Regions from separate parts of the Pseudomonas bubulae genome, predicted to be linked through region 1. Evidence: riboswitches for the same ligand, from Rfam matches in the RefSeq annotation. Region 1 holds a riboswitch; each other region holds the start of a gene.
What was found. A riboswitch is a leader RNA that binds a small molecule or an ion and turns the genes downstream of it on or off. The one in region 1 is predicted to bind cobalamin.

Region 1 (5,701 bases):
GTTATCGCTGACCAGCTCCTGCAAACCTTTTAATTGCACATTGATTTGCGGCTTGGCGACGGCATAGGGGTCGAGGAAATGCTCATCACCGGTGATGAGAAAACCGCGCATGCCGGTTTCGAGGTCGACCGTCAGGCGCACCGCGTCATTGGCATTGCTGATGACCCGATCACTGTGCTCGACCCACCTGATCACCGACAGCAAATAGCTGACCATAACCACAAACAATGCAGCACTGAGCACACCGACGGCCAAAGGCAAACCGACGTTGCGACTCAGGAGCTTGCGAAAGCTTCGCTCGTCGATTGATGCAGGTGCGTTCATTTTCAGGCCCGTGACAGTCATAAAAAACTGGAGTTTGCCGGATTATCGAGCAATAGTTCTAATTTCTTACCTTTAAATACGTTTTTACACACATAGGGAGGCAGGTGAAGGCTATGCTTACTCGCTGTGGCAACTGCGCTTAAATTTTTATCGAGATCATGATTATGTCCGCAACACCCTCCACCATCCTTGTGGTCGAAGACGACGCCATTGTTCGCATGCTGATCGTTGATGTACTGCAAGAACTGGAGTTCAGCGTGCTTGAAGCCGATGGCAGCGAGCGCGCTCTGGAACTGCTTGAGGACACAGCCCGCAACATTGACCTGCTGATGACCGACGTTGGCCTGCCGGGAATGGACGGCCGCACACTGGCTGCCAAGGCCCGCGAACTGCGCCAGACATTGCCAGTGCTGTTTGCCAGCGGCTACGCCGAGACCCTGGAGATTGCAGAAGGCATGGCGGTGATCGGCAAGCCTTTCTCCATTGACCAACTGCGCGCAAAAGTCAAAAGCATGCTGATCAATGCATGAGAAGTCTGTGGGAGCGGGCTTGCTCGCGATCGCGTCACTGCGGTGCCCCTGAAAGACCGCGTTACCCGCATCGCAGGCAAGCCACACACATGAAAATCAAAAGCCAGGCATACCTCTGCAATTGACGGCCCCACAGGGCTGTGGTTTCCTACACATCTTGTATCAGGTGCCCTTCACAGGGTGAAACGGGAAACCGGTGCGTCAGGCTTTTGCCCTGACAAGTCCGGCGCTGCCCCCGCAACGGTAAGCGAGAGAAACATCACGTCCACTGTGCCACTGGCATGGGAAGGAGATGTTTGCAGGTTCAGCCCATGAGCCCCTCGCAAGCCCGGAGACCGGCCTGATTATTTCGAATAACAAACCCGCGGTGGGCGGGCGCTGTTAAACCCTGCGAGCTTCGTTCGCGGGGTTTTCTTGCGCTTTGCTGCCCGTCGTCCGACCCGAGGCAAGCGCCATGTCCATCAGCACCAGCCGTACCCACTCCGCTGCGAGTAGCACCACCCAAAGCCAACGTATCGTGGCCGCTGTCGGCGCTGCCGTACTGGGCGCTTTCCTCGTTTACTTCGCCGGTTTTTCGCATATCGATGCCGTGCACAACGCAGCTCATGACACCCGTCACAGCTCCGCCTTTCCGTGCCATTGAGACTGCCTGCCATGATCAAGCGTATCGCTCGAACGGCAGGCTTTACCGGCCTGCTGGCCGCCCTGCTGCTGACCCTGCTGCAAAGCTTTTGGGTTGCCCCGCTGATTCTGCAGGCCGAAACCTACGAAAAACCCGCTGCTAGCGAAGTGCACGAACATGCCGACATGGCCATGCCTGCACATGAGCATGACGCCGAGGCCTGGGAGCCGGAAGATGGCTGGCAGCGCGTGCTGTCCACCACCGGTGGCAACCTGGTGGTCGCGGTGGGTTTTGCCCTGATGCTGGCGGGCCTGTACACCCTGCGCGCACCCGCCCGCACATCCCAGGGCCTGCTCTGGGGCCTGGCCGGCTATGCCGTGTTCTGCCTGGCGCCGACCATGGGCTTGCCGCCTGAACTGCCGGGCACTGCCGCGGCGGATCTGTTGCAACGCCAGCTCTGGTGGGTCAGCACTGCAGCCTCGACGGCCGTGGCCATTGCCCTGCTGGTATTTGGCAAGCATTGGGCACTCAAAGTGCTGGGGGTGGCGATTGTGCTGGTGCCGCATCTCTTTGGCGCGCCGCAGCCGCTGGTGCATTCAAGCCTGGCACCTGAGGCACTGGAGTCGCAGTTCAAGCTTGCCGCACAACTGACCAACCTGGCTTTCTGGCTGGCACTGGGCGTGATCAGCGCCTGGCTGTTCCGGCGCAATCCTGCAGGTCAGTACTCGGCATGACAGCGACCGGCGCAGCGCCAAGCCTGGTGATTGGCCTGGGTTGTCGCCGGGGTTGCAGCGCACAAGCGCTATTGGCGTTGATCGAAGACAGCCTGAGCCAGGCCGGCATTGCACTGAGTGCGATCCGTGCCCTGGCCAGTATTGACCTCAAGCGCCACGAGCCCGGGCTGCTGCAACTGGCAACAGAGCTAAACCTCGAACTGGAACTGTTCAGCGCCGCGCAAATGGCCGAGTTTTCACCCCGGCTCAGCCATCACTCGGCTACCGCGTTCGCTCAAACCGGTTGTTTTGGCATTGCCGAAAGTGCTGCCCTGGCCCTGGCCACACAGCTGGCCGGGGCACCGGCGACTTTGTTGATCACACGTAAAAAAACCTCCATGGCCACCTTTGCGTTAGCCTGCGCCCGGTAAAACCCGCGATAATCCCCCGCCTCACTATGAGCGTTGTTCACGAACAGCTCTATCTCGACCTTTTCAAGAGACTGCCATGACCGTTTATTTCATCGGCGCCGGGCCCGGCGATCCAGAGCTGATTACTGTCAAGGGCCAGCGCCTGATTCGCAGCTGCCCGCTGATCATTTATGCAGGTTCACTGGTGCCGCAAGCGGTCCTGACAGGCCACCAGGCCGAGCAAGTGATCAATAGCGCCGAGCTACACCTTGAACAGATCATCGAGCTGATCAAGGTGGCCGACGCCAAAGGCCAGGATGTGGCCCGCGTACACTCCGGCGACCCGAGCCTGTATGGCGCGATTGGTGAACAGATACGCTGCCTGCGCGAGCTGGGCATCGCTTTTGAAATCATTCCGGGAGTGACAGCCACGGCGGCCTGCGCAGCCATTTTGGGGGCGGAACTGACCCTGCCTGATATTTCCCAGACCGTGATCCTGACCCGCTATGCGGAGAAAACCGTGATGCCCGCCGGCGAAGAACTGGCCAGCCTGGCACAGCACAAGGCAACCATGGCGATTCATCTGGGGGTCAAGAATCTGGACAAAATCGTTGCCGAGCTGATCCCGCACTACGGTAGCGACTGCCCTATTGCCGTGATTCACCGTGCCAGTTGGCCAGATCAGGACTGGGTGCAAGGTACGCTGGCGGATATTGCGGCCAAGGTTCAGGCCAAGGGCTTCCGGCGTACCGCGCTGATTCTGGTGGGCCGGGTGCTGGCCAATGACAGTTTCGCCGAGTCGTCGCTGTACCGGGCGGGGCATGCACACTTGTATCGACCTTGAGTGCGGCCTGAGGGCTTTTAAACAACCATAAAAAAACGGTGCTCACGGGGCACCGTTTTTTCTTCAGCTTCGCAGCGAACGCCCTGTTAGTAGTAGGCGTTTTCTTTCTGCGAGTGGTCGGTCACGTCACGTACGCCTTTGAGCTCCGGCACACGCTCCAGCAAGGTGCGCTCGATGCCTTCACGCAAGGTCACGTCCGCCTGGCCGCAGCCCTGGCAACCGCCACCGAACTTGAGCACCGCGATACCATCTTCAACCACTTCGATCAGGCTGACCTGACCACCGTGGCTGGCCAAACCGGGATTGATCTCGGTTTGCAGGTAGTAGTTGATGCGCTCGTTGATCGGGCTGTCGGCGTTGACCATCGGCACTTTGGCGTTTGGCGCCTTGATGGTCAGCTGACCACCCATACGGTCCGTTGCGTAGTCCACCACGGCATCGTCCAGGAACGGTTCACTGAAAGAATCGATCCAGGCCGTGAAGCTTTTCAGGCCAATGGCGGTGTCTTCAGGTTTGACTTCAGCCGGCTTGCAGTAGGCAATGCAGGTTTCAGCGTACTGAGTACCGGGTTGGGTGATAAAAACGCGGATACCGATACCCGGGGTGTTCTGCTTGGACAGCAGATCAGCCAGGTAATCGTGGGCAGCGTCGGTAATCGTTATGGCGCTCATGGAATCTCCTCGCAGACATGGGACGCAGTTTACGCCAATCGGCGCGCCTGACAAAGTCCTAGTATTTTTGTCAGGAAAGCTGCGTCCCATTCGTTCAATTTCAACCGCCCCTTTACAGGTTTTCGTAGCGGTTCATGTCCAGTACGCCCGCTTCAACCGGGTCGGTTTCATTGATGTACTGGCCTATATCATGGAAGTACTGCCAAAACTGCGGGTGGCTGCGGCGGATGCCCCAACGCTCGACGATGGTGTCGAACGTTGCCTGATCCTTGCATTGCTCCATGGCCTCGACAAAGGCTTCGACCTGATCCGCAGGGATGTTGAACATGAAATTGGGGTAGCTGCTCAGCACTCCCGGGTAGATGGTCAAGGTGTCCAGCCCCGGCTCCAGGCGGTACTCCTCGCCCAGCATAAAGGCCACGTTGGTGTGAGCACGGTTGCGCAACATGCTGTACATCTCGCGCTTGCCGTCTGCACCTTCGATACGCAGCATGGTGGCTTCAGGCAATTGATTGATCACGTCCAGCCCGGCAGCAGGCCGCGAGGTCAAACGGCTGAGCGCTTGCTCGGCGTATTTGAATTCCTGCGCAATATTGGGCCGTGAGCAGTATGCACCCGAGCAGCGGTTGATCGGGTCGGGGCGCGCATTCAGGGTGCCGGTGCGCTCAATCAGCTTGAGGGCGAAGTCACGCTTGGGGTCGGCCGGGTCGAGCTTCATGCCGGTCGGGGTGTCTGTGTCAATTTTCTGGTAGTCCATCCACATCTTCAGCTTGCCGCTGTTCTGATACCAGTCGCTGAGGATCGACGCTCTGGAATCGGCGGGCATCAGGCGCAGGAAGTTGACTTCGGCACCGTTGCGGATCAAGTCAAAGTACAGACGGGTCTGAGCCTGGTGCGAGACATTGCCGAATACGTCGAAGTTGACTGCCAACTGGTAGTAGGTGCGCTCCAGCAAGGGGTAGTCGAACAGCCACATGGTTTGCGGGATCTCGCCGATCAGGCCCTTGCTGACACTGGCGCTGTCAAAGTGGCGGAATACCGTCAGCAAAGCGTTGTCGTTGCCCGCCCACAGGGTCGACCAGCTTGGAGGCGGCATATCGGCATAGGCCTTTTGCCGCAGCTTTTCATAGTCGTTACGCTTGTCGCGGTAGTTGTGCCACAGCGAAATAACGCTGCCAACGTCGTCGATCTGCCCGGGCATTGCCAGCAAGGGCGTTGCCAGGCCGCGATACACCGCGTCGGTGACATAACGGTCGCGGGCAGGCTCCTGAAACACGGTCCAGAAGTTGTCGCGGATTACATCGGTGGCAATTTGACCACGGCATACCGGCCCGCGGATAAAGGTGCGCACAAAGTATTCAGCGTTATCGAGCATAAATTGATAGCGCGCGACTGCCGGGATAGCCTCAAAGGTTTCAAACGGATTGGCACGCCCGCGTGGCCCGTAACCCGGCAGTTTGGTGGCATGCCAGTCGCCGCTGTAGAACAGCTGCTTGACCCGCGCCAGCTTATGCGCCCCCATCGGGTAGGTGATATGGGTCTTGTGCACGATCACGCCCTGCACCGGCTGCAAGCGATAGTAAAACG
Region 2 (5,701 bases), 210 kb from region 1:
CTGGACCACGTGCGCGAGACATTCTTCCTGCACCGGCAAGTAGCCGACCCGATGAATATCGAGATCACCGACCCTGCACTGTTCTTCAGCCGTACCCTGGCCCATCTGTGTGCGCCGGTATTTGTCTTGCTGACCGGCCTGTCGGCGTATCTGTATGGCGAAAAGTATCAGGGCAAACGCGATGTTTCGGCGTTCCTGTTCAAGCGCGGGCTGTTTCTGGTGCTGCTGGAGTTCACTCTGGTCAACTTCGCCTGGACTTTCCAGTTGCCGCCGTCGGTGATCTACATGCAGGTCATCTGGGCCATTGGCGTCAGCATGATCGCCCTTGCCGCCCTGGTGTGGCTGCCACGCCCGGTTTTGCTGATACTTGGCCTGGGAATCATCGCCGGACACAATCTGCTGGATAACCTGCATTTTGCGGCGGGGTCGATGATGCATGTGCCCTGGGCGATTTTGCATGATCGCGGCTGGATTGAAGTGGGCGACAGCTTACGCATGCGCACGTCCTATCCGGTGTTGCCGTGGATCGGCGTGATTGCTCTGGGTTATTGCCTGGGCCCCTGGTTCACCCGCTCCACCCCACCAGCCTTGCGCCAGCGCTATCTGTTGCTGGCGGGCAGTGGCGCCCTGCTCGGCTTTATGCTGCTGCGTTTGTTCAATGGCTATGGCGAAGCCCCCTGGGCAAGCCATGACTCCGCCATGCACAGCGTGATGAGTTTTTTCAATATCACTAAATACCCGCCTTCGCTGTTGTTTCTCGCCTTGACCCTGGGTGTGGGCCTGTTGCTGTTGCTGACGTTTGAGCGGGCACAACAACGCAAGTGGATCAGCACCCTGGCCGTGTTTGGCGCAGCCCCGATGTTTTTCTATCTGTTGCATCTGTATGCACTCAAAGTGCTGTACCTGGCCAGTGTTGCCCTGTTTGGCTTGAATCAGGGCAACTATTTCGGTTTCGACAGTATCGGGGCGGTGTGGTTAACGGCCGTGCTGCTGGCCATTTCGTTGTATTTGCCGGTGCGCTGGTTCGCCAACTTGAAAGCCCGCCGGCGGGATATCACCTGGCTCAAGTATTTCTGATTCTGACGGCGGCCCCCTTTAGCAAACAGGATCGATTATCATCCTGCCGCCGGTCCCCCCTAACGGGGGGTTAAAAGGGAATCCGCAGTGCTTTTTCAGCACCCAACGGAACTGCCCCCGCAACTGTAGATGACGAGCCTGCTCCAAGATTGCCACTGGGATACCCCCCGGGAAGGCTGGAGCAAGCGATGACCCATCAGTCAGGAGACCTGCCGGCAAAGTCCACACACTAACCGGCGGGGTGTCCGGGGAGGCATCCTGCTTTGTACTGTTGCTGCAGCAGTACCCGATGATGCATTCCCGTCCGTGCACCTGTGCCCCGTGTACGATCAAATGGAGATTGCATCATGCTGTTGCACCGCGTTGTTACGCTCATGGTCACGCTGGCCTTGCCGGCCCTGGCCCATGCGACCCCCACGCAATACCCCCTGACCCTGCAGAACTGCGCCACCCCGCTGACGTTTGAGCATGCCCCCAAAAGCGCGGTAACCATTGGCCAGGCCGGCACCGAAATGCTCTATGCGCTGGGCCTTGGTGACAGGCTGGTGGGTACTTCTTTGTGGTTCAACGATGTCCCCGTGCAATACCAGGCACAGAACGACAAGGTTGAGCGCCTGGCCGACAATGACCCGAGCTTTGAAGCCGTCATTGGGAAACGCCCGGAGCTGGTGGTCGTGCAGCTGGAGTGGATGGTGGGGCCGCAGGGTGTGGTGGGCACCCGCGAGCAGTTTCACGAACTGAAGATACCGACTTACCTGATGCCTTCTGACTGCGAGGGCAAAGACAACCTGGTTGGCGCCGACGGCACGCGCATGCAGCCATTCAGTATCGACACTGTCTACAAGAGCATCAGCCAGCTGGCAGAGATCTTCGATGTGCAGGCGCGCGGTGAACAACTGAACAACCAGCTCAAGGCGAGCCTAGAAAAATCCATTGCCTCGCTCAAGGGCAAGGACCTGAGCGCCACCAGTGCGCTGTTCTGGTTCTCCAGTGCGGACATGGATATCGACCCATATGTTGCCGGGCGCAAGGGTATCCCCGACTTTATGCTCAACACCCTGGGCGTGCGCAATGTGGTGGAGTCCGATGAAGAATGGCCAACTGTCGGCTGGGAAACCCTGGCCAAGGCCAACCCGACATTTTTGGTCATCGCGCGCATGGATCGCCGACGCTTCCCGGCGGATGACGTCGAGAAAAAACTTGAATTCCTGCGTACCGACCCGGTAACGCGCAATATGGATGCCGTGAAAAACAACCGCATCATTGTCCTCGATGCCCACGGGATGCAGGCCAGCCTGCGCCTGTTCGACGGCATCGAAACACTCGCAACTGCGATCAGCCGCCACGACCTGCCTAAATGACTGCACGGTTGATCACTGCCTTCGCCGCCTGTACAGCACTGCTGCTGGCTGTACTCGCCGGGGTCGCTATCGGTGAAACTCCGATCGCACCCGATGTGGTGCTGCAGGTACTGGCCAACAAACTGTGGGGCGCCGGGCATGCACTGGACCCGATCGACGAAGGCATTGTCTGGAACTATCGCCTGACCCGAGCTCTGGTGGCCGCGGCCTGCGGTGCGGGGCTGGCCATCTGCGGCGTGGTATTGCAGTCCTTGCTGCGCAACCCGCTGGCCGACCCCTACCTGCTGGGCATTTCTGCCGGGGCGTCCACAGGTGCCGTTGTGGTCGCGGTGCTTGGCCTGGGCGCCGGGGCCATTTCACTGTCGGCCGGGGCCTTTGCCGGGGCGATTTGCGCCTTTGCCCTGGTTATTCTGCTGGCACGGGCCAGCGGGCCCTCCGGTGTAAGTGCCCAGATCATCCTGGCAGGCATTGCCGGTTCTCAGTTGTTCAACGCAATCACTGCCTTCCTGATCACCAAATCGGCCAGTTCCGAGCAGGCTCGCGGGATCATGTTCTGGTTGCTGGGCAACCTCAGTGGCGTGCGCTGGCCTTCGGTATGGCTGGCAGTGCCTGCAGCGGTGCTGGGGCTGGCGGTGTGCCTGTGGCATCGACGGGCGCTGGATGCATTCACCTTTGGTGCTGACTCTGCGGCCTCATTGGGTATCCCGGTGCGCCGGGTGCAGCTATTGCTGATCAGTTGTGCGGCGCTGGTGACGGCGGTGATGGTGTCGATTGTAGGCTCCATCGGTTTTGTCGGGCTGGTCATTCCCCACGCCGTGCGCTTGCTGGCCGGTACCGGGCATGGCCGCCTGCTGCCCGTCAGCGCCCTGGGCGGGGCCTTGTTCATGATTGCCGCCGATGTGCTGTCACGCACCTTGATAAAAGGCCAGGTGATTCCCGTCGGCGTGGTCACTGCTCTGGTGGGCGCGCCCGTATTTGCGCTGATCCTGATCGGCCGGAGACATGCACGATGACGGTACTGAGTTGTAGCAACCTGAGTTACCGCGTGGGTGATGCCCAGCTGTTGCAGGGCATCACCCTCAGTGTGCAGCGCGGCGAAACCCTGGGGATAGTCGGGCCCAACGGCTCCGGCAAGTCCACATTGCTCAAGCTGCTGGCCAACCTGCGGGTGCCCGGCCAGGGCCAGGTTTTACTGCACGGGCAAGCGCTGCGCAAAATGAGCCAGCGCAACATTGCGCAAACCCTGGCGGTGGTCGAGCAGCATGCCGACACCCACGACAGCATTGGCGTTTTTGATGCCGTCGCGCTGGGCCGTACACCCTGGCTGTCGGCGCTAAGCCCGTGGTCAGCCGGGGACACGGCCATTGTCGAGCAGGCACTGGCCGATGTGGATGCTACGCATCTGCGCAACCGTACCTGGCGCGGGCTCTCGGGTGGTGAGCGACAACGCGTGCATATCGCCCGGGCCCTGGCCCAGCGCCCGCAAATCCTGTTGCTGGATGAGCCCGCCAATCATCTGGATATCCAGCATCAGCTGGCCATATTAAAAACCATACATGCCCTGCCCGTGACCACCCTGATCGCCATGCACGACCTCAATCAGGCCCTGAGCTGTGATCGCCTGGCGATTCTTGAACGTGGCCGTTTGATGGCGCTTGGTAAACCCCTTGAAGTCCTGACCACGCAACGGCTGCAGAGCACATTCGGGGTACAGGCGCATTACCTGACTGACCCTTTTGACGGCGCGCAGATCCTGCGTATGTGCGTTTGAATACTATTTAAGAGAGCCACCCATGCGTATTTCATCCCTGACCCTGCTGCTGACCACTGCCCTGCTCTGTACTTCGGCACGGGCACAAACCCACGAAGTGAAAATGCTCACCCGCAGTGCCACGGCCGGTATGGTCTATGAACCGGATTACCTGCAGATCGCCCCCGGCGACACGGTCAGGTTCATCCCCACACAAAGCGGCCACAATGCGGCCACACTGCCCGGACTGCTGCCTGAAGGTGCGCAACCGTTCAAGGGCAAGATCAACCAGGAGGTAGAGCAAACCTTCAGCGTGCCCGGCCTCTACGGCATTCAATGCACCCCGCACCTGGCCATGGGCATGGTCATGCTGATTCAGGTGGGCGAACCTTCTACCGAGCCCCCGGTGCTGCCCGCCACGTTACCCAAACGCGCACTGGACCGTTTGACTGCTGCACTGCAACAGCAGCAGGTGGCGAAATGAGTGCCGTGGGTACGCGCTCCGCGATCCTGATCGCCCTCGCCAGCCCCCTGGCCGTGGCGGAGTCGGCCCAGGAGCAAGCCAAGGGCTTTATTGAAGACAGCACCTGGAGTGTGGTCAACCGTACGGTCTACGACAGCCGTGAGTATCGCCACGGAGCCAGCAACAGCGGCGCACGCAATGCCTATAAATCGCGCTCCGATCGCAATGGCTATGCCGAAGAGTGGGCCTACGGCTTGATGGGCACCTTGCAATCAGGCTTTACCCAGGGCCTGATCGGTGTCGGGGTGGATGCCCACGCCTATATGGGCCTCAAGCTGGACAGTGGCGGCGGTCGCGCCGGCAAGGCCCGCCTGCTTGGGCTGGACAACGACGGCTACCCCAAGGACAACTACGGCCGGGGTGGCGTGGCGCTCAAGCTGCGTATGTCCAACACGGTGCTGTCCTGGGGCGAGCAGCGGGTCAAGACCCCGGTGTTCAGCTCATCCGACAGCCGCTTGCTGCCGGAAACGGCCACGGGGGTGTTCCTCACCAGCAACGAGTTCAATGCCCTTAAAATGGTCGGTGGGCATTTCACCGAAAGCACCGACCGCAATGCCAGCAGCCACAATCAGGGCTTTGTGGTCAATTATTCCAATGGCCCCAAAGGCAATGCATTCGACCTGGCCGGGCTGGTGTATACCCCGAGCAAAAACCTCAGCGCCAGCCTTTACACCTCGCGCTATGAGGACACCTGGAACCAGCATTACCTGGGCGCCGTCTTCAGCCACGCGCTGGATGAAAACCGCTCGCTGTCGCTGAACCTCAACCTGTACCGCACAACCGATGAAGGCAAGGCGCTGTCGGGCAATATCGATAACACCACCTGGAGTTTGCTGAGCACCTATGCCCAGGGCCCGCACAGTTTCAGCGTGGGCTATCAGAAAGTGCATGGCAACACGCCATTTGATTATGTGACACGGGGCGCGATTTTCCTGACCAATGCGGTCCAGCTATCTGACTTCAACGCACCCAACGAACAATCATGGCAAG
Region 3 (5,701 bases), 1.0 Mb from region 1:
TGTCGTCAGGGGTGTAAAGCCTTAGATGTCACGACAAAACCATCAAGTCACATTTAGATCGATTGAATTTGCAAATGAGGATCATAGAAGGCATAGTCGCGGCTACTTTTTCTAATAAGCCACGGTCGTGCCCATGCTAAAGCGCTTCGCACCCCTCGTGCCCCTCGCACTCGTTACCCTGTTGTTTGGTTGTGCTGCTCACACGCCAGTGTCGCAGCAAGTCGTCCAGGCTCAGGTTCAAAAGTCATCTTCGGTCTCGCAAACTTCCGCTCTTTATCAGGAAGAACTGGCAACCGAAAAAGAACTGGCTGAGTTTTCTGCCAACAGCAAGCCTTATGAATTGCCAGCTCTGGCTGACAGCATTCTAGAGCGCGGTATGTCCTTGATCGGTACCCGTTACCGTTTTGGTGGCACCTCCGAGGCAGGCTTCGATTGCAGCGGCTTTATCGGTTATCTGTTCAAGGAAGAGGCGGGCATGCAATTGCCGCGCTCAACCCGCGAAATGATCAACGTAAAAGCACCGCTGGTCGCACGGAATAATTTGAAACCGGGTGATTTGCTGTTCTTCAGCACCAATGGTCGTGGCCGTGTGAGCCATGCCGGGATTTACCTGGGTGATGACCAGTTTATTCACTCCAGCAGCCGCCGCAGCGGTGGTGTGCGGATTGATAACCTGGGTGACAGCTACTGGAGCAAGACCTTTATTGAGGCCAAACGCGCCCTGGCGATGGCCCCTGCGAGCGTCGTAGCCCGCAAGTAAAGTTAATGTGTTACTTGAAGTTCTGCAGCTAAGAGCTAGAATTAAGTCGCAATGTTAAATTTCTGAAGCCGCGAAGGTGCCCCCTCTCGCGGCTTTGGGGTTCGCGGCCTGAGTTGCCGTATCCAGAATCAGGAACATTCTGTTTATGTCGATCATGGCCCGCGTTGCTCTCCTCACTTTAGCAGCACTGCTCAGTGCCTGCGCCAGCCGCACCCCGCCAGCCCCCGTGGCACAAAAGCCGGTTGTGTTTATCACTCATCCCGAAGAAACCTCGCCGGTTGCCGCAGATGTGCTTTTTCGCGCCCTTGGTCTGGTAGGTACGCCTTATCGCTGGGGCGGCAATACCCCGGATTCGGGGTTTGATTGCAGTGGCCTGATCAAGTACGTGTACAACGACGCCGCGGGTATTTCGTTGCCGCGCACTACGCGCGAGATGATCGTGATGCGTGCGCAGAGCATCGGCCAGGACAAGCTGCAAACCGGTGACCTGCTGTTCTTTGCAACCAATGGTGGCTCCCAGGTCAGTCACGCCGGGATCTACGTAGGCGAAGGGCGCTTTGTCCATGCGCCGGCCACGGGCGGTACGGTCAAGCTGGACAGCCTGAACAAGGCCTACTGGCAGAGGGCTTATCTGAATGCCAAGCGCGTGTTGCCGACCGAGCAGCATTTGGCACGTTTGCCCTAGAGCCCCTCAGCCCAGCCCTCTCCCTCCGGGGAGGGCTAGGGTGAGGGCGGCTCTTGATTAGAAAGCCTATTTTCCCGACACCCGCCAAACCTTGTTGCCTACATCATCGGCCACCAACAAGTCACCTTGCTTGTCGATCACCACGCCCACTGGCCGGCCCATGGCTTTTTCGTCGGCGTTAAGAAAGCCGGTCAGCACATCGATCGGCATGCCCTCCGGTTTGCCGCCGGCAAAAGGCACGAAAATCACTTTGTAACCACTGTGGGGTTTGCGGTTCCAGGAGCCGTGCTGGCCGATAAATGCACCCTGGGTAAAGCCGGGTAAATGGCTGCCTTCGGCAAACGTCAGCCCCAAAGACGCCGTGTGTGGCCCAACGGCGTAATCCGGGGCAATGGCCTTGGCCACCAGTTCAGGGTTTTGCGGGTTGACCCGCACATCCACATGCTGGCCGTAGTAGCTGTAGGGCCAGCCATAGAAGCCGCCATCCTGGACTGATGTGATGTAGTCGGGCACCAGGTCACTGCCGATTTCGTCACGCTCATTAACTGCTGTCCAGAGTTTGCCGGAGGTGGGCTCCCAGTCCATGCCATTAGGGTTGCGCAGGCCCGACGCAAAAATGCGGTGGCTGCCGGTGGCCGGGTCGACTTCCCAGATCGCGGCGCGACCTTGCTCCTTGTCCATGCCATTTTCGCCCACATTGCTGTTGGATCCGACGGTCACATATAACTTGGTGCCGTCCTTGCTGGCGATCACGTTTTTGGTCCAATGGTGGTTCAGAGGCCCGCCGGGTAAGTCCACCACCTTGACCGGTTTGGCGCTGATGCTGTTTTCACCGGCTTGATAGGGGAAGCGCAACAGCTTGTCGGCATCTGCCACATACAGATCGTTACCCACCAGCGTCATGCCAAAGGGAGAGTTCAGGTTCTCGATAAACACGGTGCGGGTTTCGGCGACGCCATCGTGGTCCGCGTCGCGCAGCAGGGTAATCCGGTTTGCACTTGGCACTCCGGCCCCGGCGCGGGACATGACCTTGTCTGCGATCCAGCCCTTGATGCCCTTGCTGTCATCCGGCTTGGGCGGCGAATTGGATTCGGCCACCAGCACGTCGCCGTTGGGCAGTACATAGAGCCAGCGCGGGTGGTCGAGGTTCTGGGCGAAAGCGGCGACGTGCAAGCCGTGGGCAGCCACTGGGGTGGCATTATCGGGCCAGCCGATGGCGGGGGCGATATTGACCGTTGGAATCAGGGTTTTATTGGGTTCGGGAAGCTTGGGTGATGGGCCGGTTCCCTCACTGACTTGCAGGGTCGAGCTTTCGCCGCAAGCGACCAATCCTGCGGCAAGAACAATAACAACGGCGTGCTGGCGCTTGAGCATGTGGTTCTCCATAAGATCTTGTCTGATAGTAGAGAAGCGTAGCTGTTTAAAGGTTCAGCCCGGGCGCCGGATAAAGCCTTTAGGCGCCGGCTTTAATTGACGCTCCACCCCCAACCCTCTAACCTTCGCGGCTTGTTTCAGGTGCTCTGTGGCCATGGGTCGACAGAGTGAAACAGGGAAGCCGGTGAGGGCGTGTTGGACCTACACAACCGCCACGATCCCGGCGCTGCCCCCGCAACGGTAAACGAGTCAAAGCCACGCTCAGTGCCACTGTGTTTTTTGCACGGGAAGGCGCGTGGACAAGGGTGCACCCTACAGGTGCCGCCCGCTTGTGAGCCCGGAGACCGGCCTGATCCATCCACCACTCTCGCGGCGGGCGATGCAGTGTGTTTTTTTAATTTCCCCCGCCTCCCGTTTGCATCATCGAACCCAACGGAGAGTTGCCATGAATGAATCCCCCGAACGCGACGAACGCCATCAGGCGCGCATGCTGCGCAAAAAAGCGGTTATGGACGAGCGCATTGCCAGCTCGCCCAATGAATGCGGACTGCTGCTGGTATTGACCGGCAATGGCAAAGGCAAGAGCAGTTCTGCGTTTGGCATGCTGGCCCGCGCCATGGGCCACGGCATGCAGTGCGGCGTGGTGCAGTTCATCAAGGGTCGCAACAGCACCGGTGAGGAGATTTTCTTCCGCCGTTTTCCCGAGCAGGTGCGCTACCACGTGATGGGTGAAGGCTTTACCTGGGAAACCCAGGACCGCCAGCGCGATATCGCCGCCGCCGAAGCCGCGTGGGAAGTGTCCCGCGAGATGCTGCGCGATCCGTCCATTGGACTGGTGGTGCTCGATGAGCTGAATATCGCGCTCAAGCACGGCTACCTCGATCTGGAACAGGTGCTCGCCGACCTGCAAGCCCGTCCGCCCATGCAGCATGTGCTGGTCACCGGCCGTGGCGCCAAACCTGAATTGATTGATCTGGCTGATACCGTGACTGAGATGGCGGTGGTCAAACACGCTTTCCAGGCCGGGATCAAAGCCCAGAAAGGCATCGAATTGTGAGTGTTGAAGTATGAGAGCGTCACGTCATTGCCCGGCGGTGCTGATCGCCGCGCCGGCTTCCGGTCAGGGCAAGACCACGGTTACAGCGGCTTTGGCCCGGTTGCATCGCAATCAGGGGCGCAAGGTGCGGGTATTCAAGTGCGGCCCGGATTTTCTCGACCCCATGATCCTGGAGCGCGCCAGCGGTGCGCCGGTGTATCAGGTGGATTTGTGGATGGTGGGCGCCGAGGAAAGCCGTCGCCTGCTGTGGGAAGCCGCCGGTGAGGCGGACCTGATTTTGATTGAAGGTGTGATGGGGCTGTTTGACGGCACGCCTTCCAGCGCCGATCTGGCACGGCATTTTGGCGTGCCGGTGTTGGGGGTGATTGATGGCACTGCCATGGCCCAAACCTTTGGTGCGCTGGCCCTTGGTTTGGCGCGATATCAGCCGGATCTGCCGTTTGCCGGGGTGCTGGCCAATCGAGTTGGCACCGTACGCCATGCACAGTTGCTCGAAGGCAGCCTGACCGAAGGCTTGCGCTGGTACGGCGCGCTGTCCCGCGAAACCGGCATCGAACTGCCAAGCCGTCATCTGGGACTGGTGCAGGCCAGCGAGCTGAATGATCTGGATGCGCGCCTGGATGCGGCGGCCAATGCCCTGGCCAGCACCTGTGAGGTAGCGCTGCCACCGCCGGTTGAATTCGCTGCGCCTGAGCCGGTGGCCGTCGAGCCGCTGCTGGCAGGTGTGCGAATTGCCGTGGCCCGCGACGAAGCCTTTGCCTTCACTTATGGCGCCAGCCTCGCGTTAATACGTGATATGGGCGCCGAACTGCTGTTTTTCTCACCGATCCGTGACAGTCAGCTGCCTGAAGCAGACAGCCTGTATTTGCCCGGTGGTTACCCTGAACTGCATCACCTTGAGCTGTCGCGCAACGTGCCGATGCTCATGGCGATTCGCGCACACCACAGGGCCGGTAAACCGCTGCTGGCCGAGTGCGGTGGCATGCTTTACCTGCTCGATGCCCTGACCGATGTCGAGGGCCAGCGCGCCGAACTGGTTGGCTTGCTGGCAGGGGAGGCGACGATGCAAAAGCGCCTGGCTGCCCTGGCGCTGCAAGCTGTGGACATGCCTGAAGGGCTGTTGCGCGGCCACACCTACCACCACTCGCTGACCAGTACCGAACTTGAGCCTGTTGCTCGCGGCCTGAGCCCCAATGGCGGGCGCGGCGCCGAAGCGGTGTATCGCGAAGGGCGAATGACCGCTTCTTATGTACACTTTTACTTCCCGTCCAATCCTCAGGCCATTGCCGCGTTGTTTGCGCCATGTGCCGTGAAGGTGCCATGAGCGATAACGCATTCAGCCCGCAAGAACGCGCCGCCGTGTACCGCGCCATCGCCGAGCGTCGTGATATGCGCCACTTCAGTGGTGGCACTGTGGCACCCGAGTTGTTGTCGCGTTTGCTGGAAGCGGCGCATCAAGCCCCGAGCGTGGGCTTGATGCAGCCGTGGCGGTTTATCCGCATCACTGACCGCGAGCTGCGCGGCAAGATCCAGGGTCTGGTGGAAGAAGAGCGGGTACGCACCGCGGATGCCCTGGGCCAGCGCTCCGATGAATTCATGACGCTCAAGGTCGAAGGTATCAACGATTGCGCTGAGGTGCTGGTGGCTGCGTTGATGGATGACCGCGAAAAGCACATTTTTGGTCGACGTACGCTGCCGGAAATGGACATGGCGTCCTTGTCCTGTGCCATTCAAAATCTGTGGCTGGCGGCCCGGGTCGAAGGGCTGGGCATGGGCTGGGTGTCATTGTTCGAACCGCAGGCACTGGCTGATCTGCTGGGGTTGC
Region 4 (5,701 bases), 150 kb from region 1:
CGGCAGGTTGTAGCGGTACCCGCCAAGGAACCTCTGGACGGGGGGCATGATCCGGCTGGCGAGGTGCTGTGGGGGCAGGCAGCCAGAACTCAGCTGGTCGAGGCTTTCGGGCCTTACCTGTTACCGGCCGAGCGCTGGGGAGGAGGGCTGTCTGTGGATACGGTCAACGCGCTCAAACAAGCCGGGCTCACCCGTGCCTGGCTGGGTGCCAAGGACTGGCTTGATGCATTCTGGCACCCGCAGGCTGTGGCATTGGCTAAGCAAGCCGGGTTTCTGGTGGCGGTGTACGACAACTACGCAGACGCTCATGCACCCGCCGAACCGGAAACCTGGGCCGCTGCGCAAATGGGCGCGAACCTGGCCAGTGCAGGGCAGCATGACGCGAGCGGTACTACGAGCAAGGGGTTTAATGGCATTGGCGTCTTTGCCAATCCCCGGGAGGCCCAGGACTATGCGCGCCAGCGCATCAAGGCTGTGGCAGGTGCTGCCGGGCTCAACAGCTATTTTCTCGATGTCGATGCTGCGGTCACTGCACAGGCGGACTACACCCCCGGCCGGGAAACCAGTGAAAGTGAAAATGCCCGGGTGATTGCCCGGCGCCTGGATTACCCGGGCGAGTCGTTGGGGCTGGTCACGGGCAGCGAGGGGGCGGTTTCTACGTTTGCAGCCAATATTGCCTACAGCCACGGCATTGCCACACAACCATTCGACTGGACCGACCCTGACATGTCCGGTAATCAACAGTCACCTTTCTTTGTAGGGCAGTACTGGCCCCCGGAGACGCCAACACTGTTTTTCAAGACTGTTCCGATCAAACGGCAACTGGCAACTTATGTCCGCTCCTGGAAGTACCGCTTGCCGCTTTACCAAATGGTGCTTCACGACAGTCTGGTCAGCACGCATCACTGGGCCTACCCATCGTTGAAATTTTCCAATGAGCAGCAGAACACGGCACTGCTGCAGCTGTTGTACATGACGCCGCCCATGTACCACCTCAATGCCGCCGTGCTGGAGCGCGACTTGCCCTTTATCGCGGCCTACAACGAGGTTTTTTCGCCCTTGCATCAACGGCTTTTTACCCAGGCACTGGTTGATTTTCAGGTGCTCAGTGCAGACCGGAGCCTGCAGCGCACGGTGTTTGATGATGGAACCCGAATTACGGTCAATTTCAATCCAGACAATGCGCAAAGTGCCGACGCCATGCAATTTGCGCCAATGTCGGCAAGCGTCCAGATACCGGGCGAAAAAGACCGCATCATCATGATTGCCGAGATGTTCAAGGCGACGCGACTGGCACAGCCCTAGTCAAACCGTTCGATTCTTTGCCTCGATCCACTGCGACATGTACTGGGTACTTTTATGCTGATGATGGCGCAGCATGGCACCGGTGAAGTTGTTGCGCCGATGCTGTTGCAGGCCGGCGCGGCAGGCTTCGATGCACTCGACCAGTGCCGGGCCGTGGGTACTTTGCAAATAGCGCTGCGCCAGTAGTGCCGTTCCGTGCTGCTGGGCCTGATGCCAGGCGTCAGGGCTCTGATACAGCTGCACCGCAGCGGCAGCAATCGCACTGGCACTCTGTTCGATGGCACCTGCCCACGGCAGGTCGCCATGCATGCCTTCGGCGCCTACGGGAGTTGTGACGTTGGGCGTGCCGCAGAGCATGGCATCGGCGATTTTGCCCTTGATTCCTGCACCAAAGCGCAGGGGGGCCATGCAGATCCGCGCATTGCTCATCACCTCAAGCGCATCTTCGGCCCAGTTGAGCACGTGAAAACCCTGTGCCGGGTTGTGCAGCGCAGTGGCCTTGGGCGGGGTGTAAGCACCATAGACATGCAATTGCGCCGTGGGCAGTTGCTGACGGATCAATGGCCAGATCGCGGTTTTCATCCAGAGCACGGCATCCCAGTTGGGGGCATGACGGAAATTGCCGATGCTCAGGAAATGCTGGCGCTGGTCAAAGGGTACGAACTGCCCAGGTACGCTGTCGACCATCAACGGGCACCAGTGCAGCAGGGCTCGGGGCACCTTGAAGTGCTCTACGAGCAGATCGATTTCGTATTCGGAAATCATCAGGTTCAAGTCGCATCGATAAATCGCCGCGATCTCCCGTTGCGCCAGATCGGTAACGGCCATCTGCTCGAAGGTCTCCCGTTGTGCCGGGGCGAACAGGCTGCTGAAATCATCAGTGTCGGCGTCAAGTTTGAGGCGCGCCTTGAGCTGTTGCTGGCGGGCGTCGCGCAGGCTTTGCAGGTCGGAGGTTTCCAGTACGCGCAGGGCCTGCGGGCAATGCTTCTCCACGCGCCAGCCGAACTGCTCTTCCATCATGAAGCGGTCGAACAGCACGATATCCGGGGCCAGCTCGGTGATGAAGGTATCGAAGCTGCTGTTATTGAGCGCGATACTGACTTCATCAATGCCCAATGTCGCCAGATCAGCCTTGTGTTCGCCAATGCCTGCCGGGCTGCTGAAGGTGATGTGCCAGCCTTGCTGCAAGAAACTTTCGATGATCTGCATCATGTGTCCGCCCGCCGCCGAAGAGCGGGGCTCGGGCCACACGTAGCCAATAATCAGGACGCGGGTTGGGCGAGTGGACGGCATGGGCAGATCCTTGAAGCGCTGTGGCTGATAAAAGGCGGCAATTAGAACACAAGTTGCCTACAACACCTGTGGTCGCTGCCTCTTACCTTGTGAGCGGCTACAGGAATACTGCACCTGTGGGAGCGAGTATCTAAACGTATCTGTGTTGACCTGTTACAAAGCACTGCGTAGCCTTGCGCGTTCGAGGTTCTTCGCAGCGCGAAGCTAAGAAGGGAACGCGGTATGCCGCGGCTGCCCCCGCAACTGTAAACGGTCGTTGATCTTGCAATGCCACTGCCTCACAGGCGGGAAGGCGCAAGGTAGGTATCAGCCGTAAGCCAGGAGACCTGCCTCGTAACAGATTCTTACTTCAACCGGGCGGGGTGATCCGGTGGCGAAGACTGACCGCGCACTGCTTGCGGCCGTCGTCCCGTATGCCCGCCGTTTTGCCAAAGGGCATCCGATGAAAACACTGGCCAAAACCCCCGTCACTATCGTTACCGGCTTTCTCGGTTCGGGCAAGACTACCTTGCTGCGTCATATGCTGGACAACGCCAACGGCCGTCGCATTGCAGTGATCGTCAACGAATTCGGCGAACTGGGTATCGATGGCGAAATCCTCAAGCAATGCGCTATTGGCTGCACCGAAGAAGAGGCCAAGGGACGCGTCTATGAACTGGCCAATGGCTGCCTGTGCTGCACGGTGCAGGAAGAATTCTTCCCGGTGATGCGTGAGCTGGTGGCGCGCCGTGGCGATATCGACCATATCCTTATCGAAACCTCGGGCCTGGCCCTGCCAAAGCCGTTGGTTCAAGCCTTCCAGTGGCCGGAAATCCGCAGCGCCTGCACAGTTGACGCGGTGATTACCGTGGTCGACAGCCCGGCGGTGGCGGCTGGCACTTTCGCGGCCTTCCCGGATCAGGTAGATGCCCAGCGCAAGCTCGACCCTAACCTGGACCACGAGTCGCCGCTGCACGAGCTGTTTGCTGACCAACTGGCCAGTGCCGATCTGGTGATTCTCAACAAGGTTGACTTGATCAGCCCTGAAGACCTGGCCCGTGTACGTGCCGAAGTGGCTGAAGAACTGCCACCGGCGGTCAAGATCATCGAAGCCAGCAGCGGTCGCTTGCCGCTGGACGTGCTGCTGGGCCTGGAGACGGGTTCGGAAGACCATATCGATGGCCGCCACAGCCATCACGACCATCATCACGATGGCGATGATGACCACGACGACCACGATCACGATGCCTTCGACTCGATCTCTATCGAGCTGCCTCAGGCAGAGGAGCGCGCGCTGATGGATGCTCTGAGCCAACTGGTGGTCAAGCACGGCATTCTGCGGGTCAAGGGCTTTGCCGCGATTCCGGGCAAACCGATGCGCTTGCTGATCCAGGGCGTGGGCACGCGCTTTGACAAGCACTTTGATCGCGCCTGGTGCAGCGACGAAGCGCGCACCACCAAACTGGTGCTGATCGGCCAGGACCTGGACGCGACCCTGCTCGAGTCCACCCTGCGTACAGCATTGAGCGCCTAAACCATGCATTTGCTCAGGACCCAGCCCGGCGGCTTTGTAGCGGACGACAATATTGCCGACCTCGGCCAGACCCCCGCCGAGCTGGTGATCCTGTGCAGCGGTGATTCAAGCCTGGCCCTGCTCGCCGAAGCGGCGCAGCAGTTGCCTGACGATTATCCAAGCCTGCGTCTGGCCAACCCGATGCAGGTGCAAAACCACGGCTCGGTCGACCTGTATGTCGATGAGGTCCTGCAACACGCCAAGGTGATTTTGTTGTCACTGCACGGTGGCATCGGCTACTGGCGCTACGGCATTGAACGGCTAGTGCAACTGGCTGAACGCGGTGTGACCCTGATTCTGGTGCCGGGCGATGACCGCCCCGACCCGGAACTCAGCGCCCTGAGCACAGTGCCCGTCGAGCAGGCCGAACGGCTCTGGCACTTTTTGCGCCAGGGCGGGCGGCATAACGCCCTGCAGCTTTATCGTTGCCTGGCCAGCCAATGGCTGGGTCGCGACTATGCCTGGGACGAACCGCACACCTTGCCCCGTACTGCCATTTATCATCCGGCCCATTCCAGCCCTGCACTGCAGGACTGGCAAGGCGACTGGCAGCCGGGCCAACCGGTGGCGGCGCTCTTGTTCTATCGCTCGCATTTGCAGGCGGCCAACACGGCATTTGTCGATGTGTTCTGCCAGCGTCTGCAGGCGGCAGGGCTCAATCCGCTGCCGATTGCGGTCGCCAGCCTGAAGGAGCCGGGCTGCCTGGCGGTGGTACAGGACTTGCTCGATGAAGTCGGCGCAGGGGTCATTCTCAATACCACCGGGTTTGCCCAGTCCAGCCCGGAAGCTCCGCATTTGCGCCCGTTTCGCCGCAATATCCCGGTGATCCAGGCCATTTGTGCCCAGGACAACCAGCCCGGCTGGCAAGCCAGCGAGCAGGGTCTGGGCCCGCGCGACCTGGCCATGCACATTGCCTTGCCGGAACTGGACGGGCGGATCATCAGCCGGCCGATCAGCTTCAAGGACCTGGCGTGGCGCAGTGAGCGCAGTCAGTCGGATGTGGTGTGTTACAGAGCGCATCCCGAACGGATGGATTTTGTCGCAGAACTGGCACGGCGCTGGGTGGAGCTGGCACGTGTGCCGAACCCGCAAAAGCGTATCGCCCTGATCCTGGCCAACTACCCGACCCGCGATGGCCGTATCGGCAATGGCGTAGGGCTGGATACCCCGGCTGCGGCGCTGAATATTTTGCGCGCCTTGCAGGGCGAAGGCTACCCGGTGGCTGCTGAGCTCCCGGATACCGGCACCGCGTTGATTCAAGCTCTGTTGGGCGGTGTCAGCAACGACCTCGACAGCCTCGACCTGCGCCCGTGCCATCAAAGCCTTGGGCTGGATGAATACCAGGCGATGTTTAATCGTCTTCCAGAAGCCAATCGCCAGGCGGTGATTGAGCGTTGGGGCGAGCCACAGCACGACCCGATGTTTCGCAGCGGTCGCCTGATGATTGCCGGGCTGCGTTTTGGCCTGACCTTTGTCGGCATTCAACCGGCGCGGGGATATCAGGTAGATGCCAGTGCGGTCTACCATGACCCGGACCTGGTACCGCCCCAT

Region 2: another riboswitch for cobalamin. It lies ahead of V6L81_RS14815 (ABC transporter substrate-binding protein); the one in region 1 lies ahead of V6L81_RS13995 (CbtB-domain containing protein).
Region 3: another riboswitch for cobalamin. It lies ahead of cobO (cob(I)yrinic acid a,c-diamide adenosyltransferase); the one in region 1 lies ahead of V6L81_RS13995 (CbtB-domain containing protein).
Region 4: another riboswitch for cobalamin. It lies ahead of cobW (cobalamin biosynthesis protein CobW); the one in region 1 lies ahead of V6L81_RS13995 (CbtB-domain containing protein).

The regions. Positions count from the first base shown of each region.
Region 1 is NZ_CP146077.1:3,040,526-3,046,226, reverse strand. It holds gene V6L81_RS14005 (response regulator) at 1-324, opposite strand, end outside; gene V6L81_RS14000 (response regulator) at 489-854, shown strand; cobalamin riboswitch at 1,002-1,213, shown strand; gene V6L81_RS13995 (CbtB-domain containing protein) at 1,309-1,497, shown strand; gene V6L81_RS13990 (CbtA family protein) at 1,509-2,210, shown strand; gene V6L81_RS13985 (cobalamin biosynthesis protein) at 2,207-2,620, shown strand; gene cobM (precorrin-4 C(11)-methyltransferase) at 2,697-3,443, shown strand; gene nfuA (Fe-S biogenesis protein NfuA) at 3,530-4,114, opposite strand; gene V6L81_RS13970 (fatty acid cis/trans isomerase) at 4,227-5,701, opposite strand, start outside.
Region 2 is NZ_CP146077.1:3,248,748-3,254,448, reverse strand. It holds gene V6L81_RS14820 (DUF1624 domain-containing protein) at 1-1,077, shown strand, start outside; cobalamin riboswitch at 1,111-1,309, shown strand; gene V6L81_RS14815 (ABC transporter substrate-binding protein) at 1,425-2,438, shown strand; gene V6L81_RS14810 (iron ABC transporter permease) at 2,435-3,451, shown strand; gene V6L81_RS14805 (ABC transporter ATP-binding protein) at 3,448-4,209, shown strand; gene V6L81_RS14800 (pseudoazurin) at 4,232-4,672, shown strand; gene V6L81_RS14795 (OprD family porin) at 4,669-5,701, shown strand, end outside.
Region 3 is NZ_CP146077.1:2,017,235-2,022,935, forward strand. It holds gene V6L81_RS09375 (C40 family peptidase) at 134-760, shown strand; gene V6L81_RS09380 (C40 family peptidase) at 906-1,445, shown strand; gene V6L81_RS09385 (sorbosone dehydrogenase family protein) at 1,512-2,819, opposite strand; cobalamin riboswitch at 2,942-3,187, shown strand; gene cobO (cob(I)yrinic acid a,c-diamide adenosyltransferase) at 3,265-3,876, shown strand; gene V6L81_RS09395 (cobyrinate a,c-diamide synthase) at 3,887-5,200, shown strand; gene bluB (5,6-dimethylbenzimidazole synthase) at 5,197-5,701, shown strand, end outside.
Region 4 is NZ_CP146077.1:3,188,274-3,193,974, forward strand. It holds gene V6L81_RS14540 (glycoside hydrolase) at 1-1,305, shown strand, start outside; gene V6L81_RS14545 (glycosyltransferase) at 1,306-2,598, opposite strand; cobalamin riboswitch at 2,766-2,947, shown strand; gene cobW (cobalamin biosynthesis protein CobW) at 3,041-4,111, shown strand; gene cobN (cobaltochelatase subunit CobN) at 4,115-5,701, shown strand, end outside.